Regions from separate parts of the Streptomyces sp. NPDC049813 genome, predicted to be linked through region 2. Evidence: riboswitches for the same ligand, from Rfam matches in the RefSeq annotation. Region 2 holds a riboswitch; each other region holds the start of a gene.

Region 1 (4,181 bases), on a different contig from region 2:
CCCGCGCGCGCGTGATGCCGACGTACGCGAGGCGACGCTCCTCCTCCAGCTCCTTGGTCTGCCCCAGGGAGCGCATGTGCGGGAAGACGCCGTCCTCCATGCCGGTCAGGAAGACCACCGGGAATTCGAGGCCCTTGGCGGTGTGCAGGGTCATCAGGGTGATGACGCCGCTGCCGTCGTCCTCCTCGTCGGGGATCTGGTCGGAGTCGGCAACGAGGGCGACCCGCTCCAGGAAGGCGGAGAGACCGGTGCCGCCGGCTTCTTCCGTCTCGGTCTCGCTCTCGCCCTCGGCGGCCGCCTGCGCGTTCTCCTGCTCGAACTCCAGGGCCACCGCGGCGAGTTCCTGGAGGTTCTCGATGCGGGTCTCGTCCTGCGGGTCCGTGGAGGACTGCAGCTCGGCGAGGTAGCCGGTGCGCTCGAGGACGGCTTCCAGGACCGTGGCCGGTCCGGCGCCGGACTCGACGACGGTGCGCAGGTCCTCCATGAGGGCGTTGAACCGCTTGACCGCGTTCGTCGACCGGGACGCCATGCCGTACGCCTCGTCGACGCGGCGCAGCGCCTGCGGGAAGGAGATCTTCTCGCGCTGGGAGAGCGCGTCGATCATCGCTTCGGCGCGGTCGCCGATGCCGCGCTTGGGCACGTTCAGGATGCGGCGCAGGGGGACGGAGTCCTCGGGATTGGCCAGCACGCGCAGGTAGGCCAGGATGTCCCTGACCTCCTTGCGCTCGTAGAAGCGGACACCGCCGACGACCTTGTAGGGCAGGCCGACGCGGATGAAGATCTCTTCGAAGACACGGGACTGCGCGTTCGTCCGGTAGAAGACGGCGACGTCGCCGGAGCTCGCCTCGCCCGCGTCCGTGAGCCGGTCGATCTCCTCGGCGACGAACTGCGCCTCGTCGTGCTCGGTGTCCGCGACGTAGCCGGTGATCTGGGAGCCCGCGCCCGCGTTCGTCCACAGGTTCTTGGGGCGGCGCGACTCGTTGCGCTCGATGACCGCGTTGGCCGCGCTCAGGATCGTCTGCGAGGAGCGGTAGTTCTGCTCCAGCAGGATCGTGGTCGCGTCCGTGTAGTCCTCCTCGAACTGGAGGATGTTGCGGATGGTGGCGCCGCGGAACGCGTAGATGGACTGGTCCGCGTCGCCGACGACGCACAGCTCGGCGGGGTCGGCGTCCTCCCCCTCCGTCGGCCCGACCAGCTCGCGCACGAGTGCGTACTGCGCGTGGTTGGTGTCCTGGTACTCGTCGACCAGGACGTGCCGGAAGCGGCGCCGGTAGTGCTCGGCGACGTCGGGGAACGCGCGCAGCAGGTTGACCGTGGTCATGATCAGGTCGTCGAAGTCGAGGGCGTTGGCCTCCCGCAGCCGCGACTGGTACATCGCGTAGGCCTGGGCGACGGACTTCTCGAATCCTCCCCCAGACTCCGTCCGGGAGGTGCCCCCAGCCGCGGTCTTCGCGAAGTCCTCCTCGTCGATCAGCTCGTTCTTCAGGTTCGAGATCTTGGCGCTGAAGGACTTCGGCGGGAACTTCTTGGGGTCCAGGTCCAGGTCGCGGCAGACCAGGGCCATGAGCCGCTTGCTGTCGGCCGCGTCGTAGATCGAGAACGACGAGGTGAAGCCGAGCTTCTTCGACTCGCGGCGCAGGATGCGCACGCACGCGCTGTGGAAGGTGGAGACCCACATCGCGTTCGCCCGCGGGCCCACCAGGGACTCGACGCGCTCCTTCATCTCGCCCGCGGCCTTGTTCGTGAAGGTGATCGCGAGGATCTGGCCGGGGTGGACGCCGCGCTCGGCCAGCAGGTAGGCGATGCGGTGGGTGAGGACGCGGGTCTTGCCGGAGCCGGCGCCCGCCACGATGAGCAGCGGGGAGCCGCCGTGCACGACGGCCGCCCGCTGGTTCTCGTTCAACCCGTCCAGCAGGGCCGCCGGGTCCAGGGCAGGGCGGGGCGCGCCGTCGCGGTAGTACGCGTCCCGGGCCGGAGGCACGTCGAACTTCCCGCCGAACAGGTCGTCCGGGATCGGCTCGGGCTCCGGTCCGTCGTGCTCGCTGTCGGGCGGCGGCGGGGGGCCCTCGGTCCGGTTCTGGAGGCCCGCCAGGAAGCTGTCGTCAAAGAGGCTGCTCATCGCCCTACGAGTCTAGGCGGCCCCACTGACACCCCGCCCCCACCTTGGCCACACTGCCCGTACCACCAGGTCAGCGGCGCCTTTCGGCCGGAGGAGTCCGGCGGCGCACCTACCGTGACCGAGCAGATGCGGTGCGTTCGACCATCATTCGGCCGAGCGCCCGGTGTCGCCAAGGTCACGAAAATGTATCGGGCATATCGAACATCAACCTTCACAGCAGCGACACGAGTTGGCTACCGTGCTGCGCGGGCAGCCCGTCCCCCCGCCGCGAGCACCGCGGCGAACGAGCAGCCCCCGCCGAGTCCCGTACGCCGTGAGGCAGGGAACCGGGGACCCAACCGACCTTGGGGTGAATCGGCCCGGCCGCCCGGCAGGACAGGGCGGCCGACCGTAGGGCAGCCTTCCGTACGCCCGAACCCGACAGCTAACCCGGTAGGCGGACCACGGAAGGAGTCGCCTCCTTGGCGTCGCACCGCAAGCCGCGTGTCCGGTCCCGGATGACCGGCGGCCTTCGCACCACCCCCGCGGTCGGGATCACGACCGTCGCCCTCACCTCGGTGGCCCTCCTCTCGCAGAGCGCCCAGGCGGCCCCCGCCCGGCCGGACCGGCCGAGCCTGGAAGAGGTGCAGAAGAAAGTCGACAGCCTGTACCGCCAGGCCGAGGTCGCCACGCAGAAGTACAACTCCGCCAAGGAGCAGACCGACAGCAAGAAGAAGCAGGTCGATCGCCTCCTCGACGACATCGCGCAGCGCACCGAGAAGCTGAACTCGGCCCGCCAGGAGCTGGGCAGGTTCGCCGCCCAGCAGTACCGCTCGGGCGGGATCGGCGACACGGCGACGATGTTCCTCGCGGACGACCCCGAGGACTACTTCGCGCAGAACCGGCTGATGAGCCGGATGACCGCCGACCAGAAGGACGCGGTCGACGACTATCAGAAGCAGCAGCTCAGCACCGCGAAGAAGCGCACCGAGGCGCAGGAGAGCCTCACGCAGCTGACGTCCTCCCAGACCGACCTGAAGACCTCCAAGCAGAGCGTGCAGACGAAGCTGGCCGACGCCCGTCAGCTGCTGTCGCGGCTGACCGCCGAGGAGAAGCAGCGGCTCGCGGCGATCGAGAAGAAGAAGCAGGAGGCGGCCCGCAAGAAGGCCGCCCAGCTCGCCGCGGAGCAGAAGGCGCAGGAGGACAAGAAGCAGCAGGCGGCCGAGGAGGCCGCCGGGCAGCAGGGCTCCGGCTCGTCGTCCGGCGGTACCACCGAGGCACCGGCAGGCAGCTCCTCCGGTTACGCGACCAAGGCCGCCCAGGCGCTCGCCTACGCCAAGGCGCAGGAGGGCAAGCCGTACGTGTGGGGCGCCACGGGCCCGGACTCCTACGACTGCTCGGGGCTCACCCAGGCGGCGTGGAAGGCGGCCGGCATCACCTTGCCGCGCACCACGTGGGACCAGGTGGAGGCCGGCACGACCGTCCCGCTCTCCTCGATCCAACCGGGTGACCTGGTCTTCTTCTACGACGACATCAGCCACGTCGGCCTGTACCTCGGCGACGGCATGATGATCCACGCCCCGAAGCCGGGCGCGTCCGTCCGCGAGGAGTCCATCTACTACGACGGCACCAGCTCGATCCACAGCGTGGTGCGGCCCGCCTGACGTCCGCGCCGGGTCCTGTCGCCGTGGTGGGGACACCGCGGTGACAGGCCCCGGGGGCTCCCGGGACCGCGGCGGCCGGAAAGCGCCCCCTGCCCCTCGGGCCCGCCCGGACCCCGCAGGCCCGCAGGGCCTCAGTACCTCAGGGCCGCCGGCTCCCTCAGGTCCAGAGCACCGCGATGAAGATGTTGGCGATCGTCAGCCCGCCGACCGCAGCGAACAGCCCCTTCTCGGCCGTCTCCTCGTCGCGCTTCACGTACACGATGCCGAGGATGACGATCAGGACGGCCAGCTTCACCCCGATCTTGACGTTGTTCACGGTGGAGCCGTCGGCCTGATTGAGGCCGACCAGGGCGACGCCGGTGACCAGCATGGTCAGCGCGCCGTGCAGCATCGCCTTGTTGAACCGGGCGGTGCCCCGC
Region 2 (4,181 bases):
CCCGGCGCGATACGGCCCGCACGGGCAGATCAAGGACCGGCAGAACTCCTGGTTCAAGAGGGGGTTCTGGCCGCCGCTCATGGACGCACTGAACGCAAGAGGCGGTGGGTCGGTAGTCCGACGAGAGGTGTTGGTCCCGGCGCTGGAGGTCATCTCCGGGATCGAGTCCCCGGACACAACACTTCGGAGCCGGTGACTGACTGACACCTCGTCAGGATTGTGATGTTCACGTGATCTGCGCTGCATCGACTTGTGACAAGCGTTCGAGTCCCGCTACGTTCACCAGTCATCGCGACACAGGCACAACCGGCACCACTTCCGCCACCCCTGTCGCGTGCTGCATCAGTCTCGCGAAAGGCAACCGCATGCTCTCCGGGAACGGTCGACACCGTCGCCCCCGTCAGGCCCCTGCTCTCGTCGTCGCCGCCGGGGTCACCGGCAGCGCCATCGCGATCCCGCTGCTCGCGGCGGGCAGCGCGAGCGCCGCCTCCACCGCCACCTGGGACAAGCTCGCCGAGTGCGAGTCCGGCGGCCAGTGGAGTCTGGACGCCGGCAACGGCTACTACGGCGGGCTCCAGTTCTCGCAGGAGATGTGGGAGCAGTACGGCGGGCTCGACTTCGCCCCGCGCGCCGACGAGGCGAGCCGCTCGCAGCAGATAGCCGTGGCCGAGAAGGCGCTTGCGGCCAAGGGGCCCAGTGCCTGGCCGAGCTGTTCGATCGTGGCCGGCCTCACGCAGGGCGACGACACGGCCGAGGTCGACCCGGGCGCGAGCGCGTCCCCCCGGCCCTCCGGCTCGGCCGACGCGAAGGACTCCCAGAACCCTGAGGACTCCGGGGACTCCACGGCCCCCGCCGAGTCCGCGGGAGAGAAGAATCACGCGGGCTCCGCCACGGCCGATCCGTCCGGTGCGGGCGACGCGTCCGATCCGGCCGGCCCGTCGGGTTCCGCCGATCCGTCGAGTTCCGCGGACACCGCTGACGGCAGCGGCACTTCGGACGCCTCCGGCGACGCGGGCGACGAGCCGGGCGCGGCCGCGTCGGACGAGGTCACGGACGGTACGGACGGCTCGGACGGCGGCCTGGGCGCGGCGGACACGACGGACAACGCGGAGAAGGAGGGTGGCGCGCAGGGGTCCGCCTCCGCCGATCCCTCCGACCCCGCCGCGGACCCCTCGGCGGCCGGCCGCCACCGCGGCGACCGCGCCTCGGACGACGCCTCCGCCTCCCGTCAGGGTGAGGGGCGTCACGCTTCACGTGAGGAGCAGCGCGCCGACGGGGCGTACACGGTCCGCTCCGGCGACAACCTCTGGGACATCGCGGACGCGCACGACGTGCGTGGCGGGTGGGATGCGCTCTACGACCTGAACAAGAAGACGGTCGGTTCCGACCCCGACCTCATCCTGCCTGGTCAGAGTCTGGATCTTGGCCTCGAATCGGGTGAAAAGTAGCGGGAGTTCAGGGGCGGTTGAGGCTCGTATGTCCGGCTTTGCGAGAGTGAGACATGAGTCTCAAAGACCCTGATCGTCTTTGAAATCGGGCGGATCGACTGCTTACGGTCGTGACCGCTCGCCACAGCGGGCCCCGACGGACGTCACGCCGAATCCTGCCGACGTCCGTACGGGAACAGTCGACGCGTCAGCGCCGTAGGCAGGAGCGGGGGACCCAAGGTAAGCGCCGGACATCCGGCTTGGGGTCAAGTCGCGCACAGGATGCGCGCCGGGCACTCACTGGTCCGAACCCGACAGCTCACCTCGTAGGCGTCGGTGAGGGGATCTCTTCATGCTGTTCTCCAACACGGGCAAGCACCGTCGTCCGTCCAAGGCCGTTCGTGTCGCCACGCTCGCCGGCGTCGCCGGTGCCGCCGTCGCCGTTCCGCTGATGGGTGCCACGGGCGCCTCCGCCGCCTCCACCTCCGAGTGGGACCAGGTCGCGCAGTGCGAGTCCGGTGGCAACTGGGCGATCAACACGGGCAACGGCTACTACGGTGGCCTGCAGTTCTCCGCCTCGACCTGGGCCGCGTACGGCGGCACCTCCTACGCCTCCTCCGCCGACCAGGCGTCCAAGGCGCAGCAGATATCGGTCGCCGAGAAGGTCCTCGCCGCGCAGGGCAAGGGTGCCTGGCCGAGCTGTGGCGTGGGCCTGTCCGGCGCCGACACCAGCAACTCCGCTCCGGCCGAGTCGTCGCAGCAGTCGCAGCCGCAGCAGCAGGAGCGCTCCGACTCCTCCACGACGACCCGCTCGCAGGAGCGCCAGCAGCCGCAGCAGCAGCAGGCGCAGCCGCAGCCGCAGCAGGACACCAAGAAGGACACCGTCACCACCCCGACCGGCAAGAAGGTCGAGAAGGGCGACGGCGAGTACAAGGTGAAGTCCGGCGACACCCTCAGCAAGATCGCCGAGGCGCACGGGACCAACTGGCACAAGGTGTTCGAGCTCAACAAGGACATCATCAGCGACGCCAACCTGATCTACCCGGACCAGCAGCTGCACCTCAAGTAAAGAGGACCCCTCGCGCACCGAGGGACCCCCTCGCGGAGGCGGCCCCGGCGTCGGCGGACGCCGGGCCCGGCCGCACCGCACCGCCCCGTCCACGGGCCGCTCACGTCGGCGACCCCCGCTCCGGTCCTCCGGAGTGGGGGTCGCCGTCTTTGTTCCGTTTGGAAACATTTCGCTATCGGCGTTGTCCACAACCCGGTCGGCCGACTGGCTGATGCCCCGGAGCCGGTTACGCTCAGGGGTGCGGGCCAGCCGCCCGCGCTGTTGTGTCACATCCCAGAAGGAGATGCTCGTGCCGTCCATCGACGTCGTCGTAGCCCGGGAAATCCTGGACTCCCGAGGCAACCCCACGGTCGAGGTCGAGGTCGGCCTCGACGACGGCAGCACGGGTCGTGCTGCTGTTCCGTCCGGCGCCTCCACCGGTGCCTTCGAGGCCATCGAACTCCGTGACGGTGACCCCAACCGTTACCAGGGCAAGGGCGTCGAGAAGGCCGTCCTCGCCGTCATCGAGCAGATCGGCCCGGAGCTCGTCGGCTACGACGCCACCGAGCAGCGCCTGATCGACCAGGCGATGTTCGACCTGGACGCCACGGACAACAAGGGCTCGCTCGGCGCCAACGCCATCCTCGGCGTCTCCCTCGCCGTCGCGCACGCCGCGTCCGAGGCCAGCGACCTGCCGCTGTTCCGCTACCTCGGCGGTCCGAACGCGCACCTGCTGCCCGTCCCGATGATGAACATCCTGAACGGCGGGTCGCACGCCGACTCGAACGTCGACATCCAGGAGTTCATGATCGCCCCGATCGGCGCGGAGTCCTTCTCCGAGGCGCTGCGCTGGGGCACCGAGGTCTACCACACCCTCAAGAAGGTGCTGAAGACCAAGGGCCTGTCCACCGGCCTCGGCGACGAGGGCGGCTTCGCCCCGAACCTGGAGTCGAACCGCGCCGCGCTCGACCTCATCCTCGAAGCGATCAAGGAGGCCGGCTACATCCCCGGCCAGCAGGTCGCGCTCGCGCTGGACGTCGCCGCCTCCGAGTTCTACAAGGACGGCAAGTACCAGTTCGAGGGCAAGGAGCGCTCCGCCGCCGAGATGACGGAGTACTACGAGGAGCTCGTCTCCGCGTACCCGCTCGTCTCCATCGAGGACCCGCTGTACGAGGACGACTGGGCCGGCTGGAACACCATCACCGAGCGCCTCGGCGACAAGGTCCAGCTCGTCGGCGACGACCTGTTCGTCACCAACCCGGAGCGCCTGGCGCGCGGCATCGAGGAGGACTCGGCCAACGCGCTGCTCGTCAAGGTGAACCAGATCGGCTCGCTGACCGAGACCCTGGACGCCGTCGAGCTGGCCCAGCGCAACGGTTTCAAGTGCATGATGTCGCACCGCTCCGGCGAGACCGAGGACGTCACCATCGCCGACCTCGCCGTCGCCACGAACTGCGGCCAGATCAAGACCGGCGCCCCGGCCCGCTCCGAGCGCGTCGCCAAGTACAACCAGCTGCTGCGCATCGAGGAGATCCTCGACGACGCCGCGGTCTACGCCGGCCGCAGCGCGTTCCCCCGCTTCAAGGGCTGACCTGCCCCGGGACGTCTTCCGGCGCCGTAGTTCCGTACGTCCTCGCACTCGGTCCCGTACCGTGTGCGAGGACGTACGCACGTAGGCAGCCAGACGGGGACCAGATCGGGGAGGC
Region 3 (4,181 bases), on a different contig from region 2:
GTAATCCGGGCGCGGACGTGGCAGGAGACGAGTGGTGGGGCAGCGAGGAGGGCGGCACGGACGCGGAACGGACGCCGCCGGTACGCGTGCCTTCCTGCGGGTGCTGCCCCTGCTGCTGATCGTCGGCGGTGCGGTCTACGAGTACTGCACGCCGTCCGGGTTCGCCGGCTCACCGCTCTTCAGTGCTGCGCCGCTGGTCGTCGCGCCCTTCTTCTCGCTGGGCAGCACGATCACCGCGGGCGCCGCGTCGGTCGCCGCCATCGTCGCCGTCCATCTGCGCTACACGTCGTTCAACGCCGGGGTGTACACCGAGATGGCCACCGTGGCCACGGTGTGCGTGCTGGCCTGCTTCATCAACCGGATCAAGCGCCGCAGCGACGAGCAGCTGGCGTCCGCGCGCCAGATCGCGGAGGCCGCCCAGCTGGCGGTGTTGCCGGAGCCGGCCGGGCGGATCGGCGGCCTGGCCGTCGCGGCCCGGTACGAGGCGGCGCAGGCCGACGCCTTCATCGGCGGCGATCTGTACGCGGTGCAGGACACGCCGCACGGGGTGCGGATAGTCGTGGGGGACGTACGGGGCAAGGGCATGGGCGCGGTCGCCGCCGTGGCCGTCGTCATCGGGGCCTTCCGGGAGGCCGCCGAGCAGGAGGAGAGCCTGGAGGCGGTCGCCCAGCGGCTGGAGCGGGCGCTGGCCAGGGAGGGGTCGCGGCGGCGCGGCATCGACGACTTCGAGGGGTTCACCACCGCCGTGCTCGCCGAGATCCCGCACGGCGGCCGGCTCCTGCGCGTCCTCAACCGCGGCCACCCCGAACCGGTCGTGCTGCACGGCGACGGCACGGTGCGGGTGGTCACGCCGGCGGAGGCGGCGCTGCCGCTCGGCCTGGGCGAGCTCGGCTCCTGGCCGGACCGGGCCACCGAGGCGGCGTTCCCGGCCGAGGCGACGCTGCTGCTCTACACCGACGGGCTCTCCGAGGCGCGCGACGCGCGGGGCGTCTTCTACGATCCCGCGGCCCGGCTCGCGGGCCGGATCTTCCCGGGGCCGGAGGAGCTGCTCGCGGCGCTGGCCGAAGAAGTGCGCCGGCACACCGGGGGCGGGGCCAGCGACGACATGGCGCTGCTCGCCGTGCGCCGCCCTTGATCGACATCACGAGGCGTGACCGGACGACTCCCTGCACATAACGATTGACACTCCGTCAGAAAGTCGGGTGTTTGGCGCGGGCCGGAATCGTCGGTCAACTCGCCCGTTTGAAGGTGTTATTGACCGTTAAGTCCAGGCCAAAGACGTGAACGATCAGTGGGAACAGCTTGGAATTACTATCGGCTGTCTATTAACGTTCGATAACGCAGCGCGGTCGTCCCAGCCGTCACAAGCGACGGCTCCGTGCGCACACGCCTAATCCCGCAAGGGAGCCGGGGAACCACCAACTTGGGGTGAATCAGGCACAGTTCCGTCGCTTTTCGGGCGCCGGGCCGTGCTCGTAGGAGACCTTCCTGCTCCGAACCCGTCAGCTAACCCGGTAGGCGAGAAGGAAGGAAAGGAGAGCGCCCCCGTGGCGTCGAACCGTCCTGCCCCCGAGTTCTCCGGGTACTCCGCCCACCCCGCCGACGGCGAGGCCGGCGTCGAGCAGGGGAGCTGGGAGGAGTGGAATCCCACCGAGGAGTCCGTCCGCCCCGTCCGCGGCAGGCACCGCGTGGCCCGTCAGCGCGGCGGACTCGCGCGCAGCTCCACCGTCCTGGGCGTCGGCGTGATCGCCGCCGTCGGCGCCGGCGGCATCGCCACCGCGCAGGGCGGCAAGCCCCCGGTCCGGATCTCCATGCCCGACCTCTCCGCCGTCAAGGACTCGCTGCCCGAGGCCAAGTCGCTGCCCGGCGTGGGCGCGTTCATGTCCGACGGCGCCGACTCCGCCTCCGGCGCCTCCGCCGCGCCGCTCACCACGATGGGCACCGGTCAGTCGGGTGCGGGCGAGGCGCTGCGGGCCCGGATCATGCAGCAGGCCGAGACGCAGCAGGACGCCGCCGATGCCACCGCGCAGGCCGAGGCCGAGCAGGCCGCCGCGCTGAAGGCCGCCGAGGAGGCCGCGGCGAAGCACGAGAAGGCCGAGGCCAAGGCCGCCGCCGACAAGAAGAAGGCGGAGGAGGAGGCCAAGAAGAAGGCCGAGGCCGAGCGCCTCGCCGAGCTGGCCAAGAGCTTCCGGCTGCCCGTCGCCTCGTACACGATCACCGGCACCTTCGGGCAGCCCGGATCGATGTGGTCCTCCGGCTACCACACGGGCCTGGACTTCGCGGCCTCCACCGGCACGCCGATCCACGCCATCCACGGCGCCACCGTCACCGAGGCCGGCTGGGCGGGCGCCTACGGGTACCGCACGATCCTCACCCTCGACGACGGCACCGAACTGTGGTTCTGCCACCAGTCGTCGATGAACGTCAGCGTCGGCCAGAAGGTCTCCACCGGGGACGTCATCGGCCGCGTCGGCGCCACCGGCAACGTCACGGGCGCCCACCTCCACCTGGAGGTCCACCCGGGCGGGGACGCCACCGGCGTCGACCCCGCGGTCTGGCTGCGCGGCAAGGGCCTCTCGCTCTGAGCCCGCGGCGCCCCCCGCGCAGCGGTTCGCTCCGCGGGGGGCGTTCAATCGGGGTATGACTTCTTCTCCCCTGCGCCCGCTCGGCTCCTCCGACCTCGAGGTCTTCCCGCTCTCCCTCGGCGGCAACGTCTTCGGGTGGACCGCCGACGAGGCGACGTCCTTCGCGGTGCTCGACGCCTACACCGCCGGGGGCGGCAACTTCATCGACACGGCGGACTCGTACTCGGCCTGGATCGAGGGCAACCACGGCGGTGAGTCGGAGACGATCATCGGCAAGTGGCTCGCCGCCCGCGGCCGGCGCGACGAGGTCGTCATCGCCACCAAGGTCGCCCGCCACCCCGACTTCAAGGGCCTGCGCGCCGCGAACATCCGGGCCGCCGCCGACGCCTCCCTCACCCGCCTCGGCACCGACCACATCGACCTCTACTACACGCACTTCGACGACGACGAGACGATCCCCGTCGAGGAGATCATCGGCGCGCTCGACGGCCTGGTGAAGGCCGGCAAGGTCCGCGCCATCGCCGCCTCGAACATCTCGCCTGAGCGCCTCCAGGAGTCGCTGGACTTCTCCGACCGCGAGGGCCTCGCCCGCTACGTCGCCCTTCAGCCGCACTACAACCTCGTCTCGCGCGACACCTACGAGGGTCCCCGGCGCGAGATCGCCTCGCGCGCCGGGCTCGCCGCCGTCCCGTACTTCGCCCTCGCCGCCGGTTTCCTCACCGGCAAGTACCGGCCGGGCGTCGCCGTCGACAGCCCCCGCGCGGCCGGTGCCAGCAAGCACCTGGAGACCGAGCGCGGCCGCAAGGTGCTGACCGCCCTCGACGAGGTCGCCCGGGCGCACGACGCCGAGATCGCCACGGTCGCCCTGGCCTGGCTCGCCGCCCAGCCCACCGTCGCCGCGCCGATCGCGTCCGCGCGCACGGTGGAGCAGCTGCCCGCGCTGCTCGCCGTGGCCGGACTGGAGCTGACGGACGCGGAGCTCGGCCGCCTCACGGAGGCCTCCGCCTGAGCCCGTTCAGGGCCGGTACGGGTGGTACGCGGGGGCGGGCGGCCGCGGCCCCGCGTACGCCGGGGGCCGGTGGACGGGGGCCGCGACCTGGGCGGCGTAGGCGAGGGCGGGGCGGGCGTATCCGCGCCGCTGCCACAGCGCGTCGAGCAGCTCCCGCTCCCGTACGACGAAATCGGCGCCGGCCCGCCCCCGCTCACCGCGGTGCCGGAGCAGGGCGAGCGACGTCGCCAGGGACGCGTACTCGGTGACCGCCCGCTCCGCCGTCCTGCCGCCGTAGTGGGCCGCGTACTCGCGGGCCAGGCGGCGGGCCTTGAGGGAGCCGAGGGCGAACGGCTCGGGCGGCGCGAGCCAGCCGGCGGCGACGTACGCCGCCAGCTGTGCCCGGACGGTGCGCAGTTCGCGGTGGCGCAGGTACACGGCGAGCCAGGTGAGCAGCGCGAAGACCGGGACCATGAACGCCGCGTACACGGCGTAGAAGCCGTACTCGCCGAAGGACGACGAGCCGTTCCAGAACGCGTGCACGCCCATCGCGGCGAGCAGCCCCGCCAGCGGCAGCAGCACCCGGCGGCCGGACCCGCGGTCGGGCG
Region 4 (4,181 bases), on a different contig from region 2:
CCATCTTCGTCCGCGCGGCCACCGCGGCCGGCGTCCCCGTGACGATCGCCAAGGCCGACGGCAACCCCGTCAACGCCGCTTCCATGCTCGCGGTGCTGGGTCTGGGCGCGCAGGGCGGCGAGGAGATCGTCCTGGCCTCCGACGCCGAGGGCGCGGACGCCGCGCTCGACCGTCTGGCGAAGCTGGTCTCCGAGGGTCTCGACGAGCTCCCCGAGACCGTCTGATCCCCCTCGTACCGCCGAAGCCGCGCGTTCCCTTTATGGGCGCGCGGCTTCGTCGTTCCCGCGAAGAATTCACGCGCGAGTACAGCCGCCCGGTCCACACGGAATCAGCGGCCGGTATCTATTGCCCTCCGGACACCATGCAGCGAAGCATGCACCAGAAATGCCAAGCGCCCGATCCGGCGATTACCGCACGTCTTTGTATACGGCCCTTTTATTAATGGGGAAGGCTCGCCGTGTTTACAGGACGTTGCGAAGTCCTCACGTGACCGGCGGCGCGCGGGACGCGGAGCCGGTGGGCGGCCGCCGCGCGCTCGGCGTGCAGCAGGGTCAGCGCGCGGGCACGCTCGGCGTCGCCGCGGGCCACCGCGTCCACGATGGCACCGTGCTCGGCCCAGGACTCGGCCGGCTGGGCCGGGCCCTCCACGACGTACATCCAGGCGATCTTGTGCCGGAGCTGGGTGAGCAGGGCGATCAGGCCGGGGCTGCCGGAGGCCCCCGCGAGGGTCTCGTGGAACCACCCGCCCAGGGAGCGCAGATCCTCGCCCTGACCGCGCCGCACCCGCTCCTGCCCCAGCCTGACCAGGCCGCGCAGGACCTTGAGGTGCGCCTCGGTCCTGCGCTGCGCGGCGCGCGCGGCGCCCAGCGGTTCGAGCAGCAGCCGGACCTCCAGCAGGTCGGCGGCCTCCTGCCGGGTGGGTTCGGCCACGCACGCGCCCGCGTGCCGCCGTGTGACGACGAAGCCCTCGGCCTCCAGGGTGCGCAGCGCCTCGCGCACCGGGACCCGCGAGACCCCGTAGCGCCGCGCGAGCACTTCCTCGGTGAGTCTGCTGCCGCGCTCGTAGACACCCGCGACGATGTCCTCGCGGATCGCCGTGCATACCGAGTGTGCGGGAATGCGCATGTCCCGACCTCCGCCTTCATCCCCGCGAAACGCGGTCGATCGACGCTTGTGCGAGCGCGAATGCCACCCTCCGGTCGCGCCCGCCCGGTGACTCTATTCCACCGCACTCGAATTTCCGACGCCGGACCGGAATCCAGGGATATTTTCTGGCCAGAAATGCGGGGCGCACGCGAAAGCCCCGGCTCGCCGAGCCGGGGCTTTCGCGTGCGGGTGCGTGCGCGTCAGACGTTCACGCCGTGCGAGCGCAGGTACGCGACGGGGTCCATGTCCGAGCCGTAGTCGGGCGTCGTGCGGGCCTCGAAGTGCAGGTGCGGGCCCGTGACGTTGCCGGTGGCGCCGGAGAGGCCTATCTGCTGGCCGGGGGTGACGGCCTGGCCGACGGAGACGCCGATGGAGGACAGGTGCCCGTACTGGGTGTACGTGCCGTCGTTCATCTTGATCACGATGTTGTTGCCGTAGGCGCCGCCCCAGCCGGCCTCGACGACGGTGCCCGCGCCGACCGCGTGCACGGACGTGCCGCTGGCCGCGTGGAAGTCGATGCCGGTGTGGCTGCCGGAGGACCACAGGCCGCTGCTCGCCTGGTAGCCCGTGGAGACGTAGGAGCCGGAGATGGGCGCCACGAAGCTGTTGAGCAGGCGCTTGCGCTCGGCCTCGCGGGCGGCCCGCTCCTTGGCCTCGCGCTCTTCGCGCTCCTTGGCGGCCTTCGCCTCGGCCTCGCGCTTGGCTTCCTCGGCCTTCTTCTTCGCCTCGGCCTCGGCCTTCGCCTTGGCGGCGGCCGCGTCGGCGGCCTTCTTCTGGGCGGCGGCCTGCGCGTCGATCCGGTCGGCCAGGGAGTCGCCGATGGCGATGGCCTGGGTCAGGCCGTTCTGCTCGGGGGCCGCGGTGTCGGCGGCGAGGGCGGGGGCGGCGAGGCCGCCCACCACACCGGTCGTGGTGAGCGCCGCGACACTCGCGACCTGCACGGTGGTACGCGTGAGGCGACTGGGACGACGGTGCTTCCCGGTGGCACGGGTGAACGCCATGTAGGGGCTGATCCTTTCCTTCCCTCTCGCCTACCGGGTTAGCTGACGGGTTCGGAGCAGGAAGGTCTCCTACGGGCGACCGTCCTGGCCTGTACGGCCGGAAGGCTGCCCGATTCACCCCAGGGACTGCGGTGGGTCCCCGGCTCCCCTGGCTCACGCCATGGGGGACTCGGCGATGACTGTCCGGTGTCGCGGGCGCGACGCGTGTCTGGCGAACAGCCGGACCGACGCTAAGCGGGACATCTTTTAATCAACAAACGGATCCCGGCTTTTGTAGCGCATGCCACAGAGCAGACAGGCAACCTCCGCCCCAATTCGGACAAAAGCGATACCCGGCCGCACAAGGGTGAACGTGAGCGACACCACGCAGCCCCGGTGGCCGTGGAGGCCACCGGGGCTGCGAGCGACGTACGGGGCGGGGGTCAGCCCGAGACGACGGTCACCTCGCCGATGCCGAGGGCCCGGACGGGCTCCTCGATCTGCGCGGCGTCGCCCACGAGGATCGTCACCAGCCGGTCAGCCGGGAAGGCGCTGACGACCGCCGCGGTGGCCTCCACGGTGCCCGTCTCGGCGAGCCGGCGGTACAGCTGGGCCTGGAAGTCGTCCTGGAGGTGCTGCTCGACCTGGTCGGCCAGCGTGCCCGCGACGGCGGCCGCGGTCTCGTACTTCAGCGGCGCCACGCCCACCAGGTTCTGCACGGCGGTGTCCCGCTCGGCGTCCGTGAGCCCCCCTTCGGCGAGCGTGCGCAGCACCTTCCAGAGGTCGTCGAGCGCGGGCCCGGTGTTCGGGGTGTCCACGGAGCCGCTGATGGCGAGCATCGCGGCACCCGTGCCGTCCGGCGCGGACCGCAGCACCTGGGCGAAGGACCGCACCCCGTAGGTGTAGCCCTTCTCCTCGCGCAGCACCCGGTCCAGGCGCGAGGTGAGCGTGCCGCCGAGGCAGTACGTGCCGAGGATCTGCGCGGCCCACACCCGGTCGTGCCGGTCGGGTCCGATGCGGCCGATCAGCAGCTGCGTCTGCACCGCGCCCGGCCGGTCCACGATGACGACCCGGCCGGTGTCGTCGGCGGTCACCGGCGGGACCGGCCTGGGCTCCGCGGTGTCACCGGTCCAGGCGCCGAGCGTGTCGGTGAGGAGGGCGTCCAGGTCGGTGCCGGTCAGGTCGCCCACCACGACGACGGTGCCGGTGGCGGGGCGGACGTGCTTCTCGTAGAAGGCGCGTACGGCCGCCGCGTCGATGGCGGCGACGGTCTCCTCGCTGCCCTGCCGCGGACGCGACATGCGCGAGTCGGCCGGGAAGAGCTGCCGGGAGAGCTCCTTGGCGGCCCGGCGGGCCGGGTTGGCGCTCTCGTGCGGGATCTCGTCGAGCCGGTTGCGGACCAGGCGCTCGATCTCGCCGTCCGCGAAGGCGGGCGCCCGCAGCGCGTCGGCCAGCAGGGCGAGGCCCTTGGGAAGCCGGGAGACCGGCACCTCCAAGGAGACCCGCACGCCGGGGTGGTCGGCGTGCGCGTCCATGGTGGCGCCGCAGCGCTCCAGTTCGGCGGCGAACTCCTCCGCGGAGTGCTTGTCGGTGCCCTCGTTGAAGGCACGCGCCATGATCGTGGCGACGCCTTCGAGGGCGGCCGGCTCGGCCTCCAGCGGCGCGTCGAGGTTGATCTCCACGGCCACGACCTGCTGGCCGGGGCGGTGGCAGCGCAGCACGGTCAGGCCGTTGTCCAGCTCGCCGCGCTCGGGGGCCGGGAACGCCCACGGCTTGGCCGTGCCCGCCTCGGGCCGGGGATGGAAGTCCATGGTCGCGAGCTGCTCGGTCACCGGCCCGCCTCCTCGTCGCTCGGGTCGCTCTCGGCGGTCTCGTCGGTCTCGTCGGTCTCGTCATGAGGGGCGGCGGGCACCGTGGGCTCGTAGACGAGCACCGCGCGGTTGTCGGGGCGCAGGCGCGCCTTCGCGACCTCCTGGACCTCGTCGGCGGTCACGGCCAGGACGCGCTGCACTGCGGTCAGGGCGAGCTGCGGGTCACCGAACAGCACGGCGTAGC

What was found. Region 2 has a riboswitch for cyclic di-AMP ahead of ACIBW6_RS19730 (transglycosylase family protein). Riboswitches for the same ligand answer to the same signal wherever they lie in the genome.
Region 1: linked by a shared signal. The riboswitch ahead of ACIBW6_RS12655 (NlpC/P60 family protein) and the one ahead of ACIBW6_RS19730 (transglycosylase family protein) in region 2 are both predicted to bind cyclic di-AMP.
Region 3: linked by a shared signal. The riboswitch ahead of ACIBW6_RS32285 (M23 family metallopeptidase) and the one ahead of ACIBW6_RS19730 (transglycosylase family protein) in region 2 are both predicted to bind cyclic di-AMP.
Region 4: linked by a shared signal. The riboswitch ahead of ACIBW6_RS09955 (M23 family metallopeptidase) and the one ahead of ACIBW6_RS19730 (transglycosylase family protein) in region 2 are both predicted to bind cyclic di-AMP.

Annotation. Positions count from the first base shown of each region.
Region 1 is NZ_JBITLI010000004.1:499,151-503,331, forward strand. It holds gene pcrA (DNA helicase PcrA) at 1-2,119, opposite strand, end outside; cyclic di-AMP (ydaO/yuaA leader) riboswitch at 2,405-2,574, shown strand; gene ACIBW6_RS12655 (NlpC/P60 family protein) at 2,581-3,762, shown strand; gene ACIBW6_RS12660 (hypothetical protein) at 3,920-4,181, opposite strand, start outside.
Region 2 is NZ_JBITLI010000009.1:73,283-77,463, reverse strand. It holds gene ACIBW6_RS19740 (recombinase family protein) at 1-196, shown strand, start outside; gene ACIBW6_RS19735 (transglycosylase family protein) at 366-1,448, shown strand; cyclic di-AMP (ydaO/yuaA leader) riboswitch at 1,630-1,775, shown strand; gene ACIBW6_RS19730 (transglycosylase family protein) at 1,780-2,496, shown strand; gene eno (phosphopyruvate hydratase) at 2,780-4,066, shown strand.
Region 3 is NZ_JBITLI010000021.1:104,010-108,190, forward strand. It holds gene ACIBW6_RS32280 (PP2C family protein-serine/threonine phosphatase) at 35-1,135, shown strand; cyclic di-AMP (ydaO/yuaA leader) riboswitch at 1,378-1,536, shown strand; gene ACIBW6_RS32285 (M23 family metallopeptidase) at 1,548-2,585, shown strand; gene ACIBW6_RS32290 (aldo/keto reductase) at 2,641-3,594, shown strand; gene ACIBW6_RS32295 (PrsW family intramembrane metalloprotease) at 3,601-4,181, opposite strand, start outside.
Region 4 is NZ_JBITLI010000003.1:573,974-578,154, forward strand. It holds gene ACIBW6_RS09945 (HPr family phosphocarrier protein) at 1-224, shown strand, start outside; gene ACIBW6_RS09950 (GntR family transcriptional regulator) at 439-1,125, opposite strand; gene ACIBW6_RS09955 (M23 family metallopeptidase) at 1,347-2,147, opposite strand; cyclic di-AMP (ydaO/yuaA leader) riboswitch at 2,160-2,332, opposite strand; gene ACIBW6_RS09960 (M16 family metallopeptidase) at 2,570-3,937, opposite strand; gene ACIBW6_RS09965 (M16 family metallopeptidase) at 3,955-4,181, opposite strand, start outside.